DNA from 3 places in the Arthrobacter nitrophenolicus genome. Region 2 is predicted to be linked to each of the others. Evidence: predicted binding sites of a transcription regulator. Region 2 holds the regulator's gene; each other region holds the start of a gene.
The links. Region 2 encodes LexA, which represses DNA repair genes until DNA is damaged. Its sites were predicted from a motif close to TCGAACANNTGTTCGA; they were not measured.

Region 1 (6,618 bases), 1.7 Mb from region 2:
CCTGCCCGGGACGGCCGCCGTCGTAATGAGGACGTCCGACTGCGCCACATGGGGTGCCAGCAGCTGCCGCTGCCGGGTTCCGGCGTCGCTGCTGAGCTGGCGGGCGTAGCCGCCGGCCGCTTCCGCCGTTTCGAGGTCCAGCCGGATGAAGGTGCCGCCCATGGATGCGACCTCGTCGGCGGACGCGGGGCGGATGTCGTTCGCGAAGACACGGGCGCCCAGCCGTTTCGCGGTGCCGATGGCCTGCAGCCCTGCCACGCCGGCACCCAGCACCAGGACCCGGGCGGGAGGCACCGTCCCGGCGGCCGTCATGTAGAGCGGAAAGAAGTGCGGCAGCCGGATGGCCGCTTCCAGCACGCACCGGTAGCCGGCCACCAGGGCCTGGGAACTGAGGGCGTCCATGGACTGCGCCCGGGAGATCCGGGGGACCAGTTCCATCGCGAAGGAGGTGATGCGCCCGTCCGCGAGCGCCTGCACCGTGTCCAGTTCGGACGCCGGCGAGGCGAGGCCAACGGTGACCGCCCCAGGCTTCAGGGAGAGGGCCGAATGCGGGTCAAGGGGCCGGACGTGGGCCAGGACATCGAGTTCCTTCGCTACCAGCAGGGGCACGACGGCGGCACCGGCCTGGCGGTACTCGTCGTCGGCATGGCCCGCGGCTTCACCGGCGCCGGCTTCTATGAGCACTTCGAGGCCCAAGCCTGCCAGTTGCTTGACCGATTCCGGCGTCGCGGCAACGCGCCGCTCGCCCTCGCGGTGTTCCCGCGGTATGCCCAGTTTCACCCGCCGACTCTCCTCGCTGACGAGTGCGGCGGCGCTGCCACGGTTGATCCGGTCCCGGGACTGGTGATCCGGCCCGGGGCTTCGCGGAGCGGCGCTGCTGCACGTAGTTGGGTTGAGTCTATGGCCAGCACCGCCCCGGCGGGAGTAGGCAGGCTTGCCTTGTACGGGAACAGTTACATTAGGCGCTTCGATGTGTGGGCCGATGCCCCGTCACAGGACCGCTGTAGTCGAGGGCTATGCGTCTGGCTGCTTCCTGGAGCTGCGGCACAACCGCCCTTTCCACGTCCTCGGCCGATGCCCGGTGCGTTTGCAGGGACACGTTCGCGGCGGCAACGATGTCGTTTCCCCGCCGGACAGGTACCGCGACACCGCGCAGGCCTTCCTCCAGCTCCTCCGACACCATGGACCAGCCCCGGTCCCGCGCCGCATCCACCTCAGCGCGAAGCTGCTCGATGCTGCTGACTGAGCGCTGCGTGTAACGGTGCAGCTGGACCGTCTCCAGGTACTGCTGCAGTTCCGGTTCCGGCAACCCGCCAAGAAGCACCCTGCCCATGGACGTCGCCCAGGCCGGAAACCTGGTGCCGACCGTGATGGAGACGGACAGCAGCCGGGGGGACGGGACGCACACCACGTAAACGACGTCGGCGCCGTCCAGGACGCACAGGGCAGTGGTTTCGTTGAGCCTGGCCGCCAGGTCCTTGAGGTGCGGCTCGGCAACGCCGGGCAGTGTCAGGCCCGCCAGGAAGGACCTGCCGATGTCCAGGGACCGGGCCGTCAGTTCAAATGCAGGGCCATCGGCACGAAGGTAGCCAAGGTCCGCCAGTGTCATCAGGAACCGCCGGGCGGAGGCCCGGGTCATGTCCGTCAATGTGGCGACCTGCGAAACCGTCAGGCGTTGATGCTCCGGCGTGAAGGCCAGCAGCACATCGAAGGCTTTCTCAACCGACTTAACAAAGTAGGCGGCCTGCTCCTCCATGGACTGCTTTGCTCCTCTTCGAACGCTTGGCCGCCCCGTGCGGCGCACCGGGTTTCAGGTCCGCTTCGATCATATAGGTGTCCGCCGGGAAGGCCTCGAGCCGCCCCCTTCAGGCTCCGGACCGCACCCGGACCAGCGATTCCCCGAGCAGTTCGCGTGCCTGTTCGTCCATCCCGAGGAGGGGGACCATCGCCACCGCCTGCCCATACAGGTGGTCCCAGCCATCGATGCACCGCGCACCAAGCCGGCGGGCCCGTGCGATGGTGGCGGTGACATGGCCGGCATACACGAAGTCGTAAACCACGGCGTCAGGGGCAAGCGGGCCATCGCCCCACACCGGCCCGTCCGAAACGCTCTTTCCGAGTGGGGTGGCGTTAACCAGCAGGGAGGCTTCGGAAGCCAGTCCCCGGGCCTCATCCCAGTCCACGGAACGCGCTGCCATGCCCAGCTCTTTGGCCAGGCCCAGGAGTTTCTCCATGGCCCGAGGGTCCCTGTCGCTGATGGTTACCGTGCCGGCTTTGCCTTTCAGCGCGATCAGGACTGCCCTGGCCGCCCCACCTGCGCCCATCAGGAGAACGTTTCGCTGGAATTCTCCCCCGAGTAACGAACGGGCCGCCATGATGTCGGTGTTGTGTCCGAAGAGCGTGGACCCGCTGCGGAGCAGCAGGTTGCAGGCGCCGCCCAGCAGGACCTCCTCTGTGGCATTGTCGGCAGCGTCCGCCGCCCAGTGTTTGTGCGGCATTGTCACGTTGGCCGCAATGATGCCGGGTTCCAGCAGCCGGTCCCGGACGGACACCAGGTCCCCGTCCGGCGGCACATCCCACGCCTCGTATGTCCAGCCGGTACCAAGCCGGCCCAGGACGGGATTCCACAACCCGGGCGACATCGCCTGTGATGCTGCGGATCCGATCAGGACCAATCGGGAGGGGTGTGCGGTGTTCTGCATTGTGCTGCCTTTCGTGACCAGGCGGGGGGCTGCATCGAGGGGGATCACTTCTGCCGTTGTGGTCCACCTCACCACCTAGTATGCTCATATAAAACGCATTACGCACAGTTGTTCGCTATGCGTACACATCCTGTAAAAGACCCACCGCCTTCAGCGTGGAAGGATCACCCAAATGACCAACATCGCAGCAGGGCCCGAGGCCCAGACACCTGCCCAGGCAGAACGGCAGCTCAAGCGTGCCAGGAAGGCGGCCCTGGCAGCGTTCCTGGGCGGCGCACTGGAGTACTACGACTTCTTCATCTACGCCACGGCGGCGTCCCTGGTCTTCTCCAAGATCTTCTTCCCCGCCGGAGACCCCACGGTGGCACTCATCGCCTCGTTTGCCACCTTCGGTGTGGCCTACGTGGCACGCCCCTTCGGCGCCGTCTTCTTCGGGCACCTGGGTGACAGGATCGGCCGGAAGAACACCCTGGTGCTGACCCTGGTGCTGATGGGCGCAGCGACCTTCCTCATCGGCGTCCTGCCCGACTTCAACACCGCCGGATACTGGGCTCCCGCCCTGCTGGTTGCCCTGCGGCTGATGCAGGGACTTTCCGCCGGCGCGGAGACAGCCGGCGCATCCGCCCTCTCCACGGAGGAAGCCCCTACCGGCCGCCGCGGCTTCTTCGCAAGCTTTGCCATGAGCGGCATCTCGGCCGGCATCGTGCTGGCCTCCCTCGCCTTCCTTCCCGTGGCCGCCATGAGCGAAACCGACCGGCTGGCATGGGGCTGGCGCATCCCGTTCTGGCTCTCCGTCGTCGTGCTCATCGTGGCGTACCTGGTGCGGCGCTCCCTGGACGAGCCGGAAGTCTTCGAGGAAAAGCATGACCACGGCGAACTGGTGAAACTTCCGTTCGCGAAGATGTTCAAGACCCACCCCGCGCAGTTCTTCCAGGTTGCCCTGATGTCCTTCGAGACCGTGACGAACACCTTCATGCAGTCCTTCGGCCTCGCCTATGCCGTCACCGTCGGCGTCCCGGCCTCCACCATGCTCTGGGTCAGCATCCTCGGCAACGTCCTGGCCATTGGCACCCAGCCGCTCATGGCCCACCTCTCGGACCGCTTTGGACGCCGCCCGGTGTTCATCACCGGCGTCCTGGGCTCCGGCATCATGATCTTCGTCTACTTCTCGGTGATCTCCACCGGGAACATCCCGATGATCTTCCTGACCAGCACGCTGATCACCGCCGGCACGTACGCCATGTCCAACGCCATCTACCCCGCCTGGTTCTCCGAACTCTTCAACGTCAAGGTCCGCTACTCCGGAATGGCGATCGGCCTCCAGATCGGCATCCTGTGTGCCGGTTTCACCCCGCTGCTGGGCACGGCCCTGGTGGGGGCGGACAAGGCCAACTGGGGACCGGCAGCGTGGATCGTCGCAGCGTCGTCAATCCTTGCAGTGGTCGGTGCCCTGTGGGCCCGGGAAACCAGCAAGACGCCACTGCGCGAGCTGGGCAACCCGGTCAGGTAGCGGCTGGCCACCCCAGCGATGACGAAAGAAGGGCGACGGCGGGAACTCCCGCCGTCGCCCTTCTTTTGATTTCAACACCCGCCGCAAGCGCGCTAGGAAAAAGCACTAGCTCCGGGCGCTGAGGTCAGCCGAGATGAGCTTTGCCGTGGCCACGATCTCGTGCGCCACGGATGCGAGGTAGGCGTCCCGGTCGGGCTTGGCGTCCACCGACTGGGCCTGCAGGGACACGTTCACCGCCGCAACCACCTTGGGCCCGTCATATACGGGGGCGGCCACCGACATCAGGCCCAGCTCCAGCTCCTGGTCCAGCACGCACCAGCCCTGGGCCCTGACTGTTTCCAGCACGGCCAGCAGCTCCGGAACGGTTCCCAGGGCGCGCGGGGTAAGGGGCTTGATGTCGGCTGCGGCCAGGTACGCCTTCAGGTCAGCGGGCGGCAGGTGCGCCAAAAGAACCCGGCCCATGGACGTGGCATACGCCGGGAAGCGTGTCCCCACCGTGATGCCGATGGTCATGATCCGGCGTGTGGTCACCCGGGCGATGTAGGCAATGTCGGTGCCGTCCAGGACCGCAGCGGAGGTGGACTCCCCCAGTTTCAGGGACAGCTCCTCCAGGTGCGGCTGTGCGAGCTGGGGCAGCGACAGGCCCGAAAGGTACGCATAGCCCAGCTGCAGGACCTTGGCCGTGAGGGCGAACGTCTTCCCGTCGGTCCGCACGTAACCAAGCTCCACCAGGGTGTGCAGGAACCGGCGCGCCGTGGCCCGGGTCAGGTCGGTCCGGGCTGCCACCTCGGTGAGGGTCATCAGCGGGTGGTCTGTGTCGAAGGCACGGATGACGGCCAGCCCGCGGGCCAGCGACTGGACGTACTGGTCGCCGGCCTGCGGGGCGGCCGGGGTGCCGCCGTCGGCTGCTGTTGTGGTCATGGTTCCCAATCCTATGGCGGCGGAAGAGCCAGGTTCCTCCGCGGGTTCAGCCGCCGGCGACGGCGGGTGCGGCCTTGAGCGGGACGGGGACGAGTTCCTGGAGTTCTTCGAGGGTGCAGCCGAAGGTTTCGCGGACGGTGACGCCGCCGGGTCCGGTGAGGAAGACTGCCTTGTCGGTGTAGACGCGGGTGACGCAGCCGACGCCGGTGAGCGGGTAGGTGCACGATTCCACGAGCTTGGAGGCGCCCTCGCGGGTCAGCAGGGTCATCATGACGAACACGTCCTTGGCGCCGGTGGCGAGGTCCATGGCACCGCCGACGGCGGGGATCGCCCCGGGTGCGCCGGTGTGCCAGTTGGCGAGGTCGCCGGTGACGGAGACCTGGAAGGCGCCCAGGACGCAGATGTCCAGGTGCCCGCCGCGCATCATCGCGAACGAGTCGGCGTGGTGGAAGTAGGAGGCGCCCGGGAGTTCGGTGACGGGGATCTTGCCGGCGTTGATCAGGTCATCGTCGATCTCGTCCCCCGTGGCTTCGGGGCCCATGCCCAGCATCCCGTTTTCCGTGTGGAGCGTGATGTTCTGTTCCTCGGTGAGGTAGTTGGAGACCAGGGTGGGCTGGCCGATTCCGAGGTTCACGAAGGACCCCGGGGCGATGTCGCGGGCCACCAGGCGGGCGAGGTCGTCGCGGCTGAGGGCTGTTTCGGAGGTCTTGATGCTGGTTTCGGTGAGGCTCATCTCAGGCCGCTTTCGGGTTCGGGCCTGCAGCGGTGCCGCTGCCGGCCACTTTGACGATGCTGTTGACGTAAATGCCCGGGGTCACGATGTTCTCCGGATCCAGGCTGCCGGTGGGCACGATCCCGGAGACCTGCACGATGGTGTGCTTGGCCGCGGCCGCCATGATGGGGCCGAAGTTCCGGGCCGTCTTGCGGTAGACCAGGTTGCCCTTGCCGTCCGCCTGCAGAGCTTTGATCAGGGCGACGTCTGCGTGGATGGGCGTTTCGAACACGTGGCCGAGGCCGTCGATGATCCGGGTTTCCTTGCCCTCGGCGAGCATGGTGCCGTACCCGGTGGGGGTGAAGAACCCGCCGATCCCTGCCCCGGCGGCACGGATCCGCTCGGCCAGGTTGCCCTGCGGCACCAGTTCCAGTTCGATCTGCCCGGCCTTGTACTTGGCGTCGAAGTGCCACGAATCGGACTGCCGCGGGAAGGAGCAGATCATCTTCCGCACCCGGCCTTCCTTGATCAGCAGCGCCAGGCCCTGGTCGCCCTGGCCGGCATTGTTGTTCACCACGGTCAGGTCCGTGGCGCCGCACTCGAGCAGCGCGTCGATCAGTTCGAACGGCTGTCCGGCGTTGCCGAACCCGCCGATCATTACCGTGGACCCGTCCTTGATTCCGGCCACGGCCTCGCCAACAGTGTCAATGAATTGCAGCATCGCTCTTTAGCCCTTCACTCCGGCAGTTACGTTTTCGAGGACGACGGCCAGG
Region 2 (6,618 bases):
AAGGTCATCGACCGCACTGCCCTGATCCTGGACATCTTCGCCCAGCACGCCAAGAGCCGGGAAGGCAAGGCGCAGGTTGAGCTCGCGCAGCTCGAATACCTTCTTCCCCGCCTCCGCGGCTGGGGCGAGTCGATGTCCCGCCAGGCCGGTGGCCAGGTGGGCGGCGCGGCCGCCGGCATGGGCTCCCGCGGACCCGGTGAGACGAAGATCGAACTGGACCGCCGGCGCATCCGTACCCGCATGGCCAAGCTGCGGCGCGAAATCGCCGCGATGAAGCCGGCCCGCGAAACCAAGCGCGCCAACCGCCGTCGTAATGCCGTTCCCTCCGTGGCTATCGCCGGGTACACCAACGCCGGGAAGTCCTCCCTGCTGAACCGCCTGACGGATGCGGGCGTGCTGGTCGAAAACGCCCTGTTCGCCACGCTGGATCCCACGGTGCGCAAGGCCGAAACGGCGGACGGGCTGGGGTACACCCTGGCCGATACGGTCGGTTTTGTCCGGTCCCTGCCCACCCAGCTGGTGGAGGCCTTCCGCTCCACGCTGGAGGAAGTGGCTGATGCCGACCTGATCCTGCACGTGGTGGACGCCTCGCACCCGGATCCCGAAGGCCAGATCGCTGCCGTCCGCAAGGTCTTCAGCGAGGTGGACGCGCGCAAGATCCCGGAGATCATCGTGCTGAACAAGGCCGATGCCGCGGACCCCTTCGTGGTGGAACGGCTCAAGCAGCGCGAGCCGCGGCACGTGGTGGTCTCGGCGCGTACCGGTCAGGGGATTGCAGAGCTGCTCAGGGTGATCAGCGAATCCATTCCGCGGCCCAGCGTCAAGATGGAACTGCTTATCCCGTACAACCGCGGCGACCTGATCAGCAAGCTGCACGACTCCGACGCCGAAATCATCAGCCTTGACCACGTCGAGGCAGGGACCCGGGCCGTCGTGATGGTGCGGGAAGGCCTCGCGGCCGAACTGGAACCCTTCGCCGCGAATGACTGACCTCGTGGCCGGCGAAGCCACGGACGCGGCCGGCGGGCAGTTCGTCATCGAGCTGCTCGACCGGGCCGTCGCCGCGATGGGCGGGCAGAGCCGCACCGGGCAGCACGAAATGGCCAGGCAGGTGGCGCGCGCCATCGAAACGGGCAACCACCTGCTGGTCCAGGCCGGAACCGGAACCGGCAAGTCCCTCGCCTACCTGGTGCCGCTGATCGCCCACGCCCTCGAAAGCAACAAGCCTGCCCTGGTTTCCACCGCCACGCTGGCGCTGCAGACGCAGATCGTGGGCAGGGACCTGCCCCGCCTCCTCAAGGCCATCACTCCTGCCCTGGACCGGCCGGTGAAGGTGGCGCTGGTCAAGGGCCGTTCCAACTACGTCTGCCGGCACAAGCTCGAAGGCGGATTCCCGTCTGAGGAGCCCGCCGAGGGGCAGCTGTTTTCGCTGGGGGAGGACACCAGCGTTCCCCACTTCGCCGCCACGGTCGGCGGGCCATCGTCGCAGCTTGGCAAGGAGGTGGTGCGGCTGCGTGAGTGGGCAGAGAAGACCGCCACCGGCGACCGCGACGAACTCCTTCCCGGTGTGACCGACCGCGCCTGGCGGCAGGTCTCGGTGACCTCGATGGAATGCCTGGGTTCACAGAAGTGCCCCATGGCCACCGAATGCTTCAGTGAGCTGGCACGCCAGGACGCGGCGGAGGCCGACGTCGTGGTCACCAACCATGCCATGCTGGCCGTCAGCGCCTTCGAAGGGCTGGCCGTCCTGCCCGAGTATGACGTTGTGGTGGTGGACGAGGCCCACGAGCTGCAGGACCGGGTTACGGGAGCCGTCACCGGCCAGCTCTCCGTGGCCATGGTACATGCCGCTGCCTCCAGCGCGCGCAAGCACACGGCCATCACCGTGGACGCCCTCAACGCCGCCGCCGCCAACCTCGAACTGGCCTTGGCGGGCGCGCCGAACGGGTTGCTGCCCAACGGCCTGAACGACGAACAGCTGGACTGCATCGACCAGTTGCGTGAGGCGTGCCGCGCGGCGCTGTCCGATTCCAAGGGCGACAGCAACACAACGCCCGACGGCGGGAGGCAGCTTGCGCGGTCCCGCCTGATGCTGATCCTGGAATTGTGCGAACGGCTGATCGCGGCCCGGGACAATCGGGAGGTGGTGTGGTTTTCCCGCGCCAGCTCCTTCGATCCCGGCCAGGGGTACTCGCAGCCTGACGAGTCCGCGCCCGTACTGGTCAACATTGCGCCGCTGTCCGTGGCAGGCCGGCTGCGGGAGGGCCTCTTTGCCGATCACACCGTGATCCTGACATCCGCCACCCTGGCCATCGGATCGGCCTTCGAGCCCGCCGCAGGCGGCCTTGGGCTGGTAGGTGAGGGCGCCCCCTCCTGGACCGGCGTGGACGTGGGCTCGCCCTTCGACTACCCGAAGCAGGGCATCCTGTACGTTGCCGGCCACCTGCCCAAGCCGGGCCGGGGCGCATCGCCCGAGTCGCTGGCCGAGCTGGAGGCGCTCATCCGGGCATCCGGCGGCGGGGCGCTCTGCCTGTTCTCCTCGCGGCGTGCCGCCGAGGAAGCGGCTGAGGCGCTGCGTCCCAAGCTCGGCGTGACAGTCCTTTGCCAGGGCGATTCCACCATGACGGCCCTGGTCAAGCAGTTTGCCGACGAACCGGACACCTGCCTGTTCGGCACCATGTCCCTGTGGCAGGGAGTAGACGTCCCGGGCGGATCGTGCCGGCTGGTGGTCATCGACCGCATCCCGTTCCCGCGGCCTGATGATCCCCTGATGACGGCGCGGTCCCGGGCGGTGGCGCAGGCAGGCGGCAACGGGTTCATGTCGGTGTCCGCCACCCATGCCGCCATCCGGTTGGCCCAGGGGGCAGGCCGGCTGATCCGGTCCACCGGCGACAGGGGAGTGGTGGCCGTGCTGGATTCGCGCCTGGCAACCGAACGCTACGCCGGGTTCCTGCGGGCGGCACTGCCCCCGTTCTGGGCCACGACGGACCGGAAGACAGCGATATCAGCCCTTGAACGACTGGCCTCGGAGGCCCACTGAAAGACGGCACCCTCCCGTGACCCGGGAAGGTGCCGTCTTTTTCGAACCCTGGAGTTGTTGGTTCCGCTCTCCCTAGAGGGAGCGCAGGACCGAGACCACTTTGCCCATGATGGTGGCATGGTCGCCCAGAATCGGTTCGTACTGGGTGTTCTGCGGGAGCAGCCAGGTGTGGCCGTCACGCTGGCGGAACGTCTTCACCGTGGCCTCGTCGTCCAGGAGGGCTGCGACAATATCGCCATTGGCGGCATCCGCCTGGCGCCGCACCACCACCCAGTCACCGTCGCAGATGGCGGCGTCCACCATGGAATCGCCCGCCACCCGCAGCATGAACAGCTCACCCTGTCCCACCAGTTGGCGGGGGAGCGGCATGACATCCTCCACCAGCTGGTCGGCCAGGATGGGCCCGCCGGCGGCAATCCGGCCCACCAGGGGAACCATGGCGGTGTCCACGGCGGTGGGAAGCTCCGTCACTCTGGCACCCGCGTCCGGGGGCAGTGAAGCCGAAGGACCGGCAGCCTTTGCCGGTCCGCCATCAAGCGTGAGGGGCGTGAGCACCTCCATGGCCCGGGGCCGCTTCGGATCCCGGCGGAGATAGCCCAGCTTCTCCAGCTGGGAGAGCTGGTGGGTGACGCTGGACAGGCTGGCCAGGCCCACGGTGTCGCCAATTTCGCGCATCGAGGGCGGGTAGCCGTTCTCGTTGACCGAGCGCTGGATGGTTTCCAGGATTTTCTTCTGCCGCGGCGTGAGCCCCTTTGCGGCCCTTTTCGGCTGCGAGGCTGCCCTGCCCCCGGTGGCTGCTGCTGCCATATTCGCCAATGCCTTTCGGTTGCCACCGGGCTTTCCAACGCTCCGGACTGGGTGACTTGCCCTTTTGTCAGACCCTGCTGATCAACTTCAAGGGTGGTTGTTTCCTGTTTCAAAGCTAGGCCAGCCACATGGCTTTTTCAAACATTTGTTCTAGCGAGTCTCGACATTATTCGTTAATAGGTGCTAAAACTGGAGAGGCAAAGTTCGAATATGTGTTCTAGTCAAGTTGCCAGTGTTCGAAAGCCGTTCGAATGCGGAAGCCGGAATGTCAGTGGTGCCGGGCAGGCTGTACCCGCATGGCAACGCAGTACAGGCAGTACAGGCAGTACCGGCACCACGGCACAGGCACTACAGGCAACACAGCACAGGCAGCACAGGCAGTACAGGCAACACAGCACGGTTGTTCCCAGGCAGCACAGTATGGTCCAGGAGGGCTCAGACATGTCAGCTATATCCGCTTCGCAGGCCAACGCTCCGCGGGTCCCTGCCCGGCAGGCTTTGCAGCACGCCCGGCCTGGAACCCCGGACGGCCCGGCGCCCCTGCCTCCCCTTCGGCTGACCCGGCGGGGAAAGATCGTCCTGATCGGTATCCCGCTCGTGCTGCTGGCGGCCCTGCTGCTGTCCCTGGCAGGGTTCTTCAACTCGCCGGCCAAGGCCTCCGATACTGCTGAAGACCTCACGGTGACCCCCACGGTGACCGTGACAGTCCAGTCCGGACAGTCGTTGTGGTCCATCGCCGGAACTGTCGCCCCTGGCCGTGACGCCCGCGATGTGGTTGCTGACATCGTCCAGCTGAACAACCTCCCAGCAGGGGCGGTCCTGCCCGGCCAGCAGTTGTACGTCCCCACCAGCTGAGGCAGCGGCCGCGCCAGTGTGCGCCCAGGCGTGGGTTGCCGCTGGCCGCACGCCCAGCGCGAACACGGGCTGTCACATTTTCCGGTCGCCGGGACGGCCACTAAACTGTTCAGGTGAATGACCAGCTAGAACGTCTGAACCGGCTTCCCCTCCGCAGCAACCTTCGCGGGCTGACCCCCTACGGGGCGCCCCAGCTGGATGTTCCCATCCTCTTGAACGTGAACGAAAACTCGCACGGCGTTCCGGCCGACGTGAGGACCGCCATCACCGAAGCCGTGGCAGAGGCCGCCACCAGCCTCAACCGCTATCCGGACCGGGAGTTCACCGACCTCCGCCGGGCGTTGGCGGAGTACCTGGGCCACGGACTGGACGAGTCCAACCTGTGGGCCGCCAACGGCTCCAATGAAGTGCTTCAGCAGATCCTCCAGGCGTTCGGTGGTCCCGGCCGTACAGCCCTTGGCTTCCCGCCCACGTATTCCATGTATCCGCTGCTGGCCAGCGGAACGGACACCGAATACATCAAGGGTGAACGCGCCGCTGATTATGGACTCAGCGCCGAATCCGCGGCCCGCCAGGTGAAGGAACTCCGGCCCAACATCGTCTTCCTCTGCTCACCCAACAACCCCACCGGCACCGGCTTGGGTCTGGATGTCGTGGAGGCCGTTTACGAGGCCGGAGCAGAAAGCCAGACCATCGTCATTGTTGACGAGGCCTACCACGAGTTCGCGCACGACGGCACCCCCAGCGCACTGACCCTCCTGCCCGGGCGGGAGCGGCTCATCGTTTCCCGCACCATGAGCAAGGCCTTTGCCCTCGCGGGGGCACGGCTTGGCTACATGGCGGCTGCCCCCGAAGTCACGGACGCCCTGCGCCTGGTCCGCCTGCCCTACCACCTGTCCGCCGTCACGCAGGCAACAGCCCTGGCGGCCCTGCAGCACCGCGAAGCCCTGATGGCCGACGTCGAGGACATCAAAAAGCAGCGCGACCGCATTGTCACCGAACTGACGCGGATGGGCCTCAAGCCCGCAGCCTCGGACTCCAACTTCGTCTTCTTCGGCGGCCTGGAGAACCCCCGCGAGGTCTGGAAGGAACTGCTGGATGCCGGCGTGCTGATCCGCGACGTCGGAATCCCCGGCCATCTCCGCGTCACGGCAGGAACTGAGACCGAAACCACAGCATTCCTCACCGCCCTGGAAAGCATCCTTGCCAGCCAGGCCGCGCTTCCCGCCTAGACTTGAAGTACCGGCGCTGGACGCCGTGCCACACTCCTTCTCCCGCAAAAAGGACACCTGACCATGAGTTCCACCGGATCGAACACGGCCGCGGCCCGGACCGCGCGCATGGAGCGCGCCACCAGTGAGTCGTCCGTGCTCGTGGAGATCAACCTCGACGGTACCGGCGTCTCGGACATCGACACGTCCGTGCCCTTCTATGACCACATGCTGACGGCGCTCTGCAAGCATTCGCTCATCGACATGACGGTCAAGGCCACCGGCGACATCCACATCGACGTCCACCACACCGTGGAGGACGTCGCCATCACGTTCGGTGAGGTGCTGCGCACCGCTCTGGGGAACAAGGCGGGCATCCGCCGGTTCGGCGAAGCCACCGTTCCCCTGGACGAGGCACTGGCCCACGCCGTCGTGGACGTGTCAGGCCGGCCCTACCTTGTGCACGGCGGCGAGCCTGCGGGTCAGGAGTACCACCTGATCGGCGGCCACTTCACCGGCTCGCTGACCCGCCACGTCTTCGAGGCCATCACCCTGCACGCCGGCATCTGCCTGCACATGAACGTCCTCGCCGGCCGCGACCCCCACCACATCGTGGAGGCCCAGTTCAAGGCGTTCGCGCGCGCCCTGCGCGCAGCCGTGGAGCCGGACCCCCGGGTGGAAGGCATCCCCTCCACCAAGGGTGCC
Region 3 (6,618 bases), 1.4 Mb from region 2:
GGCTTCTTCGGGGTGTTCCTCATCGGCGCCATGGCATCGGGGTATGTGATGTACGGCTTTGACACCGCCAGTTCCCTCGGCGAGGAGACGAAGGATCCCAAAAAGACCGCCCCCAAGGCCATCCTGCGGGCAATCACGGCATCCTTCATCCTCGGCGGCCTCATTCTCCTCGGCGGGCTCCTGGCCGCCCCGGACCTGAACGACCCCAAGCTGGGCTCTGCCGACGGCGGCCTGCAGTACATCGTGCTCTCCGTGCTGGGAGGCCCGTTCGGCAAGGCCTTCCTGGTGTGCATCGTCGTCGCCGTGTTCGTCTGCACCCTCGCCGTCCACGCCGCCGCCATCCGCATGATGTTCGCCATGGCCCGGGACAACAACCTTCCCTTCAGCCGCCAGCTCAGCAAAGTACACCCGGAGCGGAAGACGCCCACAGTGGCGGCCATCGTCATCGGACTCATCGCCATCATGCCGCTGATCGTCAACGTCTCCCAGCCCGCCATTTTCACCATCCTGTCCAGCATCAGCATCGTCCTGATCTACCTCTCCTACCTGCTGGTCACGGTCCCGCTGCTCCGGCGGCGCTTCCTGAAGAAATGGCCGCTGTCCGACGCAAGCCACGGAAAGGCCGGGTTCAGCCTTGGCAAGTGGGGTGTCCCCGTGAACATCCTCGCGGTCCTGTGGGGTGGTGCCATGACGCTGAACCTGATCTGGCCCCGGCCCGAGATCTACAACTCCGTGCCGCCGTTTGAGTGGTACCTGCAGTGGGGCGGCGTGATCTTCGTGGGTGCCGTCGCGATAGGCGGGACCCTGCTGTACCGGCTGAAGATCCGGCACCAGACAGGTGTCCTGGCCGAGCATGCAGCCGCAGCCAGGCCCGCGGCCGCCCAGCCCGCGGCCGCCGAGTCCGCCGCCGCCCAGTCCGCCGCCGAGGTCCGCGATCCGGATGCTCCGGCGGAACCGCAGCTGGTCTCAGCGCCGCTGTCCAACCCATAGCGCTGTCCAACCCATAGCACTGGTCAACCCATAGCGAAGGTATTGATGGGCGTCCCCTCCACCATGGAGGGGGCGCCCACAGGCATTTCCCGGACAGATGGACCTAACATGTCCCACATGAAGGTTGCCCGAGAGGCCCGCTCTGCTGCCGTAGTCATCAACTCCGGATCACGCCGCGGGGTGGCCGCGCGCGAACTGGCGGTGGAGGCGCTGCACAAGGCAGGTGTGCCGGTCTCCGCAGTGCATCACGTGCATTCGGGGGCCGAGCTGGCCGGGACGCTGGACCGGGTGCTTGCGGACGGGCATGACCTGCTGGTTGTGGGTGGCGGCGACGGGACGGTTTCCTATGCCGCCGGCCGGATCGCCGGCACCGGGGTGGTGCTCGGCGTCCTTCCGCTCGGCACCGCCAACGACCTCGCCCGCACCCTGGAAATCCCGGACAACCTGGCGAAGGCATGCGCCGCCATCGCGGGCGGGAAAGTGGTGGACATCGACCTGGGGCGCGCCAACGGGCAGCCCTTCCTCAACGTCGCCTCCGCCGGCCTGTCCGTCCAGGTGACCGAGGCGCTCAGCCCCGGCCTGAAGCGGCGCCTGGGGCCGCTGGCGTACGGCATTGCCACCCTGCGTTCGTATGCCCGGCACAAGCCGTTCCGCGCGCGGCTTGAGTTCCCGGACGGGGACCACGAGCCATTGCAGCTTGAGGGCCTGCTCCAGGTGGCGGTCGGCAACGGCAGGCACTACGGCGGCGGCAACACGGTTTCGCCCACCGCCGGGATCGACGACCACATCCTCGACATCTACGCCATCCTGGCGGCGCCGCTCCGGGAACATGTAAAGATCGCCCGGCTGCTCCGGGATGGGAGCTTCGTGGAGCACGACCGGGTGTACCACCTGACCAGCCGGTGCGTCCGGCTGGTCACCGAACCGCCGATGCCCGTGAACCTCGACGGCGAGATCGCGGCCGTCACGCCCGCCGACTTCACCATCCAGCGGAACGCCGTCCACGTGGTGGTGCCGCAGGCCAGCACCGGTGCCATGTTCGACGGACCGTCCGCCCTGCCGGAGCCCGCGGCCTGAAAAGCCTTAGGCCGCCTTCACCAGCGGGAGCTCGTCCCAGTGCGTGGTGTACCGGGGGGACTGCATGCCGCGCTTCATGGACCAGTCCACGCCGCCGTTGATGCCACCGTGGCCAAGCCCGATGGAGCCGCGCCCAAAGCGGCGGCTCACATCCTCCAGGAGCGGGCCGATGCCGCGCTCTTCATGCCGGTTCTCGAAGGGTTCCAGGGGAGACTGGTTGCCGGTGGGGCGCAGGTCGGTGAGCATGAGGCCGGCCTTGGCGTATTTGAGCCCGTTGCGGATGTGGGGCAGCAGGGCATGCGTGGCCTTGGTCAGCAGGAGCGGATCAGCCGTGGGCATGGGAAGGGACAGGCACACCGAAGGGTAGGCCTGCTCGTGCTGCCTGAACGGGGACGTGGCGGCGAACGCCGTCAGGACTTTGGCCTGCAGGCCGTGTTTTGCGAGCCTCGCGCTCGCCTGCTGGCCATAGATGCTGAGCACCTGGCGCATGCCGTCGACAGTGGTCACCGGCGTGGAGAAGGAGCGGGAGAAGATGAGCTGGTCCCGGCCCAGGCGTTCCTCCTCCATGGGTATGCAGGGAATGCCCCGCAGCTCCAGGACCGTGCGCATCACCACCACCGAGAACTTGTCGCGGATGACCACAGGATCGGCCCGGACCAGGTCCAGCACCGTGAAGATGCCGAGGGCATTCAGGCGCCTGGTCAGCCGGCCCGCAATGCCCCACACCTCGTCCACGGGAAGCCGTTCCAGCAGGGACTCCTTAACTGGTGCGGGTACGGCCTCCCAGTGGCACACCCCACCGAAGGAGGCGTTGTTCTTCGCCCACTTGTTGCACAGCTTGGCCAGCGTCTTGGTGGGCGCTATCCCCACGCAGACCGGGACGCCCACGTTCCGCCGGACCTCGGCCTTCATGGTCCGGCCGAGCGCCAGCAGCTCTTCGGGCCGGCCCTTCACGCCCAGGAAGGCCTCGTCGATGCTGTAGACCTCCAGCCACGCCGAATGCCTGCCGAGCAGCTCCATGACCCGGGCGCTGATATCGCCGTACAACTCGTAGTTGCTGGACCTGGCCACCAGGCCCCACTCCTTTGCCCGGGGCGCGAGTTTGAACCAGGGGTCCCCGGTCCGGATGCCCAGCGCCTTCGCCTCGGGGGAACGGGTCACCGCGCAGCCGTCATTGTTGGACAGGACGATCAGCGGCCGCCCCTCGAGCGACGGATCGAAGGCGCGCTCGGCCGAGGCGTAAAAGCAGTTCACATCCACGTGGGCGATCTGCGGCATCTGCCGCATCAGGACCGGCTTGGGCATGGCCCTCCTTCCGCGGTCTGCAGGTCACACATGGTGCAGGCACCTGGTGGCCACGCCCCACACCGTCAGCTCGGACAAGGCGGGGACCCGGATGTCAGGGTACTTCGGGTTCTCCGCCTGCAGCACTACCCCCGTGGGCGTGATGCGCAGCCGCTTGACCGTCAGTTCTCCATCCAGCACGGCGACCACCACCGAGCCGTCCTTGGGCTCAAGGGCCCGGTTCACGATCAGTTCGTCGCCGTCGCTGATGCCGGCGCCCTCCATCGAATCGCCGGTTACGCGCACCACGAATGTGCTGGTGATGTCCTTGATCAGGTGCGCGTTCAGGTCGATCCGGCCATCGAAGTAGTCCTGCGCCGGCGACGGGAAGCCGGCCGCAACCGCGACAGGGGAGATCAGGACCGACAGGTACGAGGCACCCGCATCTATCACGCGGGGACCAATAATAACGCCCACAACACACCCTTATTCGAAAATATGTTCGATTAGTTCAGTGTAGCGCTGCAGGCTGACAAGCGGACCTCCCGGCTGCGGGAATCATCCCCTTGGCCGCCGCCACGTAGACTTGTTGGATGCGGTTGGTGGCAAGCGATATTGACGGAACGATCCTCGGGCACGACGGAAAGATCAGCGACCGCACCGTCCGCGCCTTCCACGCCTGCCGGGACGCCGGCGTCGAACTCGTTTTCGTCACCGGCCGGCCGCCCCGCTGGCTGCATCCGCTCCAGGACCAGCTGGGCCATACCGGGACGGTCATCTGCTCCAACGGGGCTGTGGTCTGGGACCTCGAAGCGGATAAGCTGGTCTCCGCCCGCACGCTCGGCATCGCCGCGGTGCTGGAAATCCGCCGGATCATTAAGGACCTCCGCCCGGCTGCCCTGTTTGCCGCGGAAACGCTGACCGGGTTCCACCTTGAGCCCGGGTTCATCGAAAACGAGTCGAGCGAACTGCTGTCGCAGTTCACGCCGGCGCCGCTGCGGGAAACCCTGGTTGGCGGTGACAGCGTGGTGAAGTTCCTCGCCATTGTCCGGGACGGCACTCCGGACGACTTCCTCGCCGAGGTGCGTCCCGCCGTCGAACATCTCGCCGCCGCCACGCACTCCTCGCCGGGCGTGGCCATGCTGGAACTGTCCCTGCCGGGCGTGAACAAGGCCGTCACCCTTGCCGAATACGCTCGGGCGCTGGGCATTGACGCCTCCGACGTGGTGGCCTTCGGCGACATGCCCAACGACATCGAGATGCTCCGCTGGGCCGGGCACGGCTACGCCATGGCCAGCGGCCACCCGGAGGCCATCCGCGCGGCGGGCCAGCGTGCGCCGCACTTCGACGACGACGGCGTGGCCCAGGTCCTGGAGGCGCGCCTCGCTTCCCTGGGCGCCCCGCGTTCCTGATTTCCGCGGCCGCCGCCGTATTCACAGCTGGCGCTCACCTCGCGTTCACCTTTGCTCCGTAGCGTGAAGCCCGGAGAGCAGACTCCTCTCCGGCAGGCCGAAGGGGTAAGGATGGCACGGAATACCAAGCGCGATACCGCCGATGCACCACTGCGCAGGGCAACGCCTGCGCCGCACTGGAAGAAGCTGCGGCAGGGCGACCGCGTCCGGGTCCTGCTGACCCCCGGGTTCGAAGCCGGCGGCGTGGTGGACGCCGTCACGCCGGACAACACCGTGGTGTGGATCAATCTTGACGGCGGCCGCGGCCGGACGCTGCTGCACTGCGGCGACGGGGTCGAGATCCTGCCGTTCGAAGACTGACCCGGGGCGGCGCCAAGGGTCCGGCCAGCTCGGGTACGCTCGCACTGTGACCCTGCCGTTCTTCGCCAATCCGGATGCCGCCGGCAACCAGCTGCCCATCGCGATGGCCCACCGCGGCTTCTCCCTTGAGGGGCTGGAGAACTCGAAGGCCGCCTTCCGGGCCGCCGTGGACCTCGGCTACCGCTACCTGGAGACGGATGTCCACACCACGTCCGACGGCGTGCTGCTCCTTTTCCACGATGACACGCTGGAACGGGTGACGGACGGCAGGGGCAAGGTTTCGGAGCTGACGGCGGCGGAGGTTGCCCGGGTGAACATCGGCGGCCGTGAGCCCGTCCCGACCTTCGACGAACTGGTTCCGGAACTGCCCGGCATCCGGCTCAACCTGGACGTCAAGGACTGGAGCTCCGTCAACAGCACGGCGGCCGCCATTGAGCGCCACCGGGTGCATGACCGGGTGCTGGTCACCAGCTTCTCGGACCGGCGGCGGCGGGCGGTGCTGAAGCTGCTCAGCCGCCCGGTTGCGGCCTCGGCGGGGGTTACATCGATCGCTCTTTTCACGTGCCTGGGCCCGCTGCTGCCCGGACCTGCCTTCCGCTGGCTGATGCGCCGCGTCCTGTCCGGCGTCCACGCACTGCAGGTTCCGGCCCGCCGCGGTGGCATCGAAGTTGTCACCCCCGGGTTCGTCCGCCGGGCGCACGGCCTGGGCCTGGCGGTGCACGTCTGGACCATCAACGATCCCGCCGAGATGCGCCGCCTGCTGGACCTCGGCGTGGACGGCCTTATCACCGACCGAGGCGACCTGCTCAAGGAGATCCTCGTCGAAAGAGGCGGGTGGCCGCCCGGGCCGCCCGCCTGATCCGCTGTTTTACCTGGTGCTAGCCCCGGCCTGTGCTGGTGGACGGGTCCTGGTCGCCCTCCGTCGGGTCGGCGCGCAGCTCGTCCGGGTTGCTGTCCGGCAGCCCGCCCGCAACGCCGCCGGGGCCCCCGTTTCCTGCCGCAGCCGCCCCACCCGCGGCGGCGGCACTGCCTGTCAGCCCGTCGTCGCCCGTTCCACGGCCTGCTTCCGCCCTGTCATTGTTCGTTTCGTCAGTGTCCCCGCCAAAGGGGCTCTCGGAGACCGGCCCGGGAGCCGGCCCGGTCTTCAAGCCCGGCGCCTTCTCCTTCTCCGCCTCCATTGCATTGGACCCCTCGCTGATGGAGGAGTGGACCTCCACGTCGTCATTGGGGTCCGTGGGGTCGGGAACGTTCATCTTCTCCGTGGGCTTCGATGTACCCGCCAGGTCCTCCATGGCGTTCTCCGCTGCCTTGCCGATGCTGTCGCCGATTCCCATCTCTGTTCCTCCTGACATCGTGCGTGCGGGCGCCCCAGCGGCCGCCCGGCCCTACCCCTCCAGAATTATCAGCATGCTTACAATTAGTCCAGAGCTGGGGTGAAGAACCGCGGCCGGGAAGGAAGGACACGCACCATGAGCAGCTACCATCCGGAAGATGA

Region 1: the regulator LexA is predicted to act here: its motif matches at 2,803-2,818, upstream of ACJJV6_RS07445 (shikimate dehydrogenase).
Region 3: the regulator LexA is predicted to act here: its motif matches at 3,842-3,857, upstream of ACJJV6_RS08910 (LexA family transcriptional regulator).

The regions. Positions count from the first base shown of each region.
Region 1 covers NZ_CP174504.1:1,581,891-1,588,508, forward strand. Annotated here, with positions in the region: gene ACJJV6_RS07435 (Re/Si-specific NAD(P)(+) transhydrogenase subunit alpha) at 1-780, opposite strand, end outside; gene ACJJV6_RS07440 (IclR family transcriptional regulator C-terminal domain-containing protein) at 959-1,756, opposite strand; gene ACJJV6_RS07445 (shikimate dehydrogenase) at 1,866-2,702, opposite strand; gene ACJJV6_RS07450 (MFS transporter) at 2,875-4,212, shown strand; gene ACJJV6_RS07455 (IclR family transcriptional regulator C-terminal domain-containing protein) at 4,318-5,133, opposite strand; gene ACJJV6_RS07460 (3-oxoacid CoA-transferase subunit B) at 5,180-5,866, opposite strand; gene ACJJV6_RS07465 (3-oxoacid CoA-transferase subunit A) at 5,868-6,566, opposite strand; gene ACJJV6_RS07470 (thiolase family protein) at 6,573-6,618, opposite strand, start outside.
Region 2 covers NZ_CP174504.1:3,317,167-3,323,784, forward strand. Annotated here, with positions in the region: gene hflX (GTPase HflX) at 1-990, shown strand, start outside; gene ACJJV6_RS15345 (ATP-dependent DNA helicase) at 983-3,040, shown strand; gene lexA (transcriptional repressor LexA) at 3,113-3,847, opposite strand; gene ACJJV6_RS15355 (LysM peptidoglycan-binding domain-containing protein) at 4,289-4,702, shown strand; gene ACJJV6_RS15360 (histidinol-phosphate transaminase) at 4,816-5,934, shown strand; gene hisB (imidazoleglycerol-phosphate dehydratase HisB) at 5,998-6,618, shown strand, end outside.
Region 3 covers NZ_CP174504.1:1,906,121-1,912,738, forward strand. Annotated here, with positions in the region: gene ACJJV6_RS08895 (APC family permease) at 1-990, shown strand, start outside; gene ACJJV6_RS08900 (lipid kinase) at 1,108-2,067, shown strand; gene ACJJV6_RS08905 (Y-family DNA polymerase) at 2,074-3,372, opposite strand; gene ACJJV6_RS08910 (LexA family transcriptional regulator) at 3,397-3,828, opposite strand; gene ACJJV6_RS08915 (HAD family hydrolase) at 3,945-4,763, shown strand; gene ACJJV6_RS08920 (hypothetical protein) at 4,875-5,123, shown strand; gene ACJJV6_RS08925 (glycerophosphodiester phosphodiesterase) at 5,170-5,982, shown strand; gene ACJJV6_RS08930 (hypothetical protein) at 6,002-6,457, opposite strand; gene ACJJV6_RS08935 (DUF6480 family protein) at 6,593-6,618, shown strand, end outside.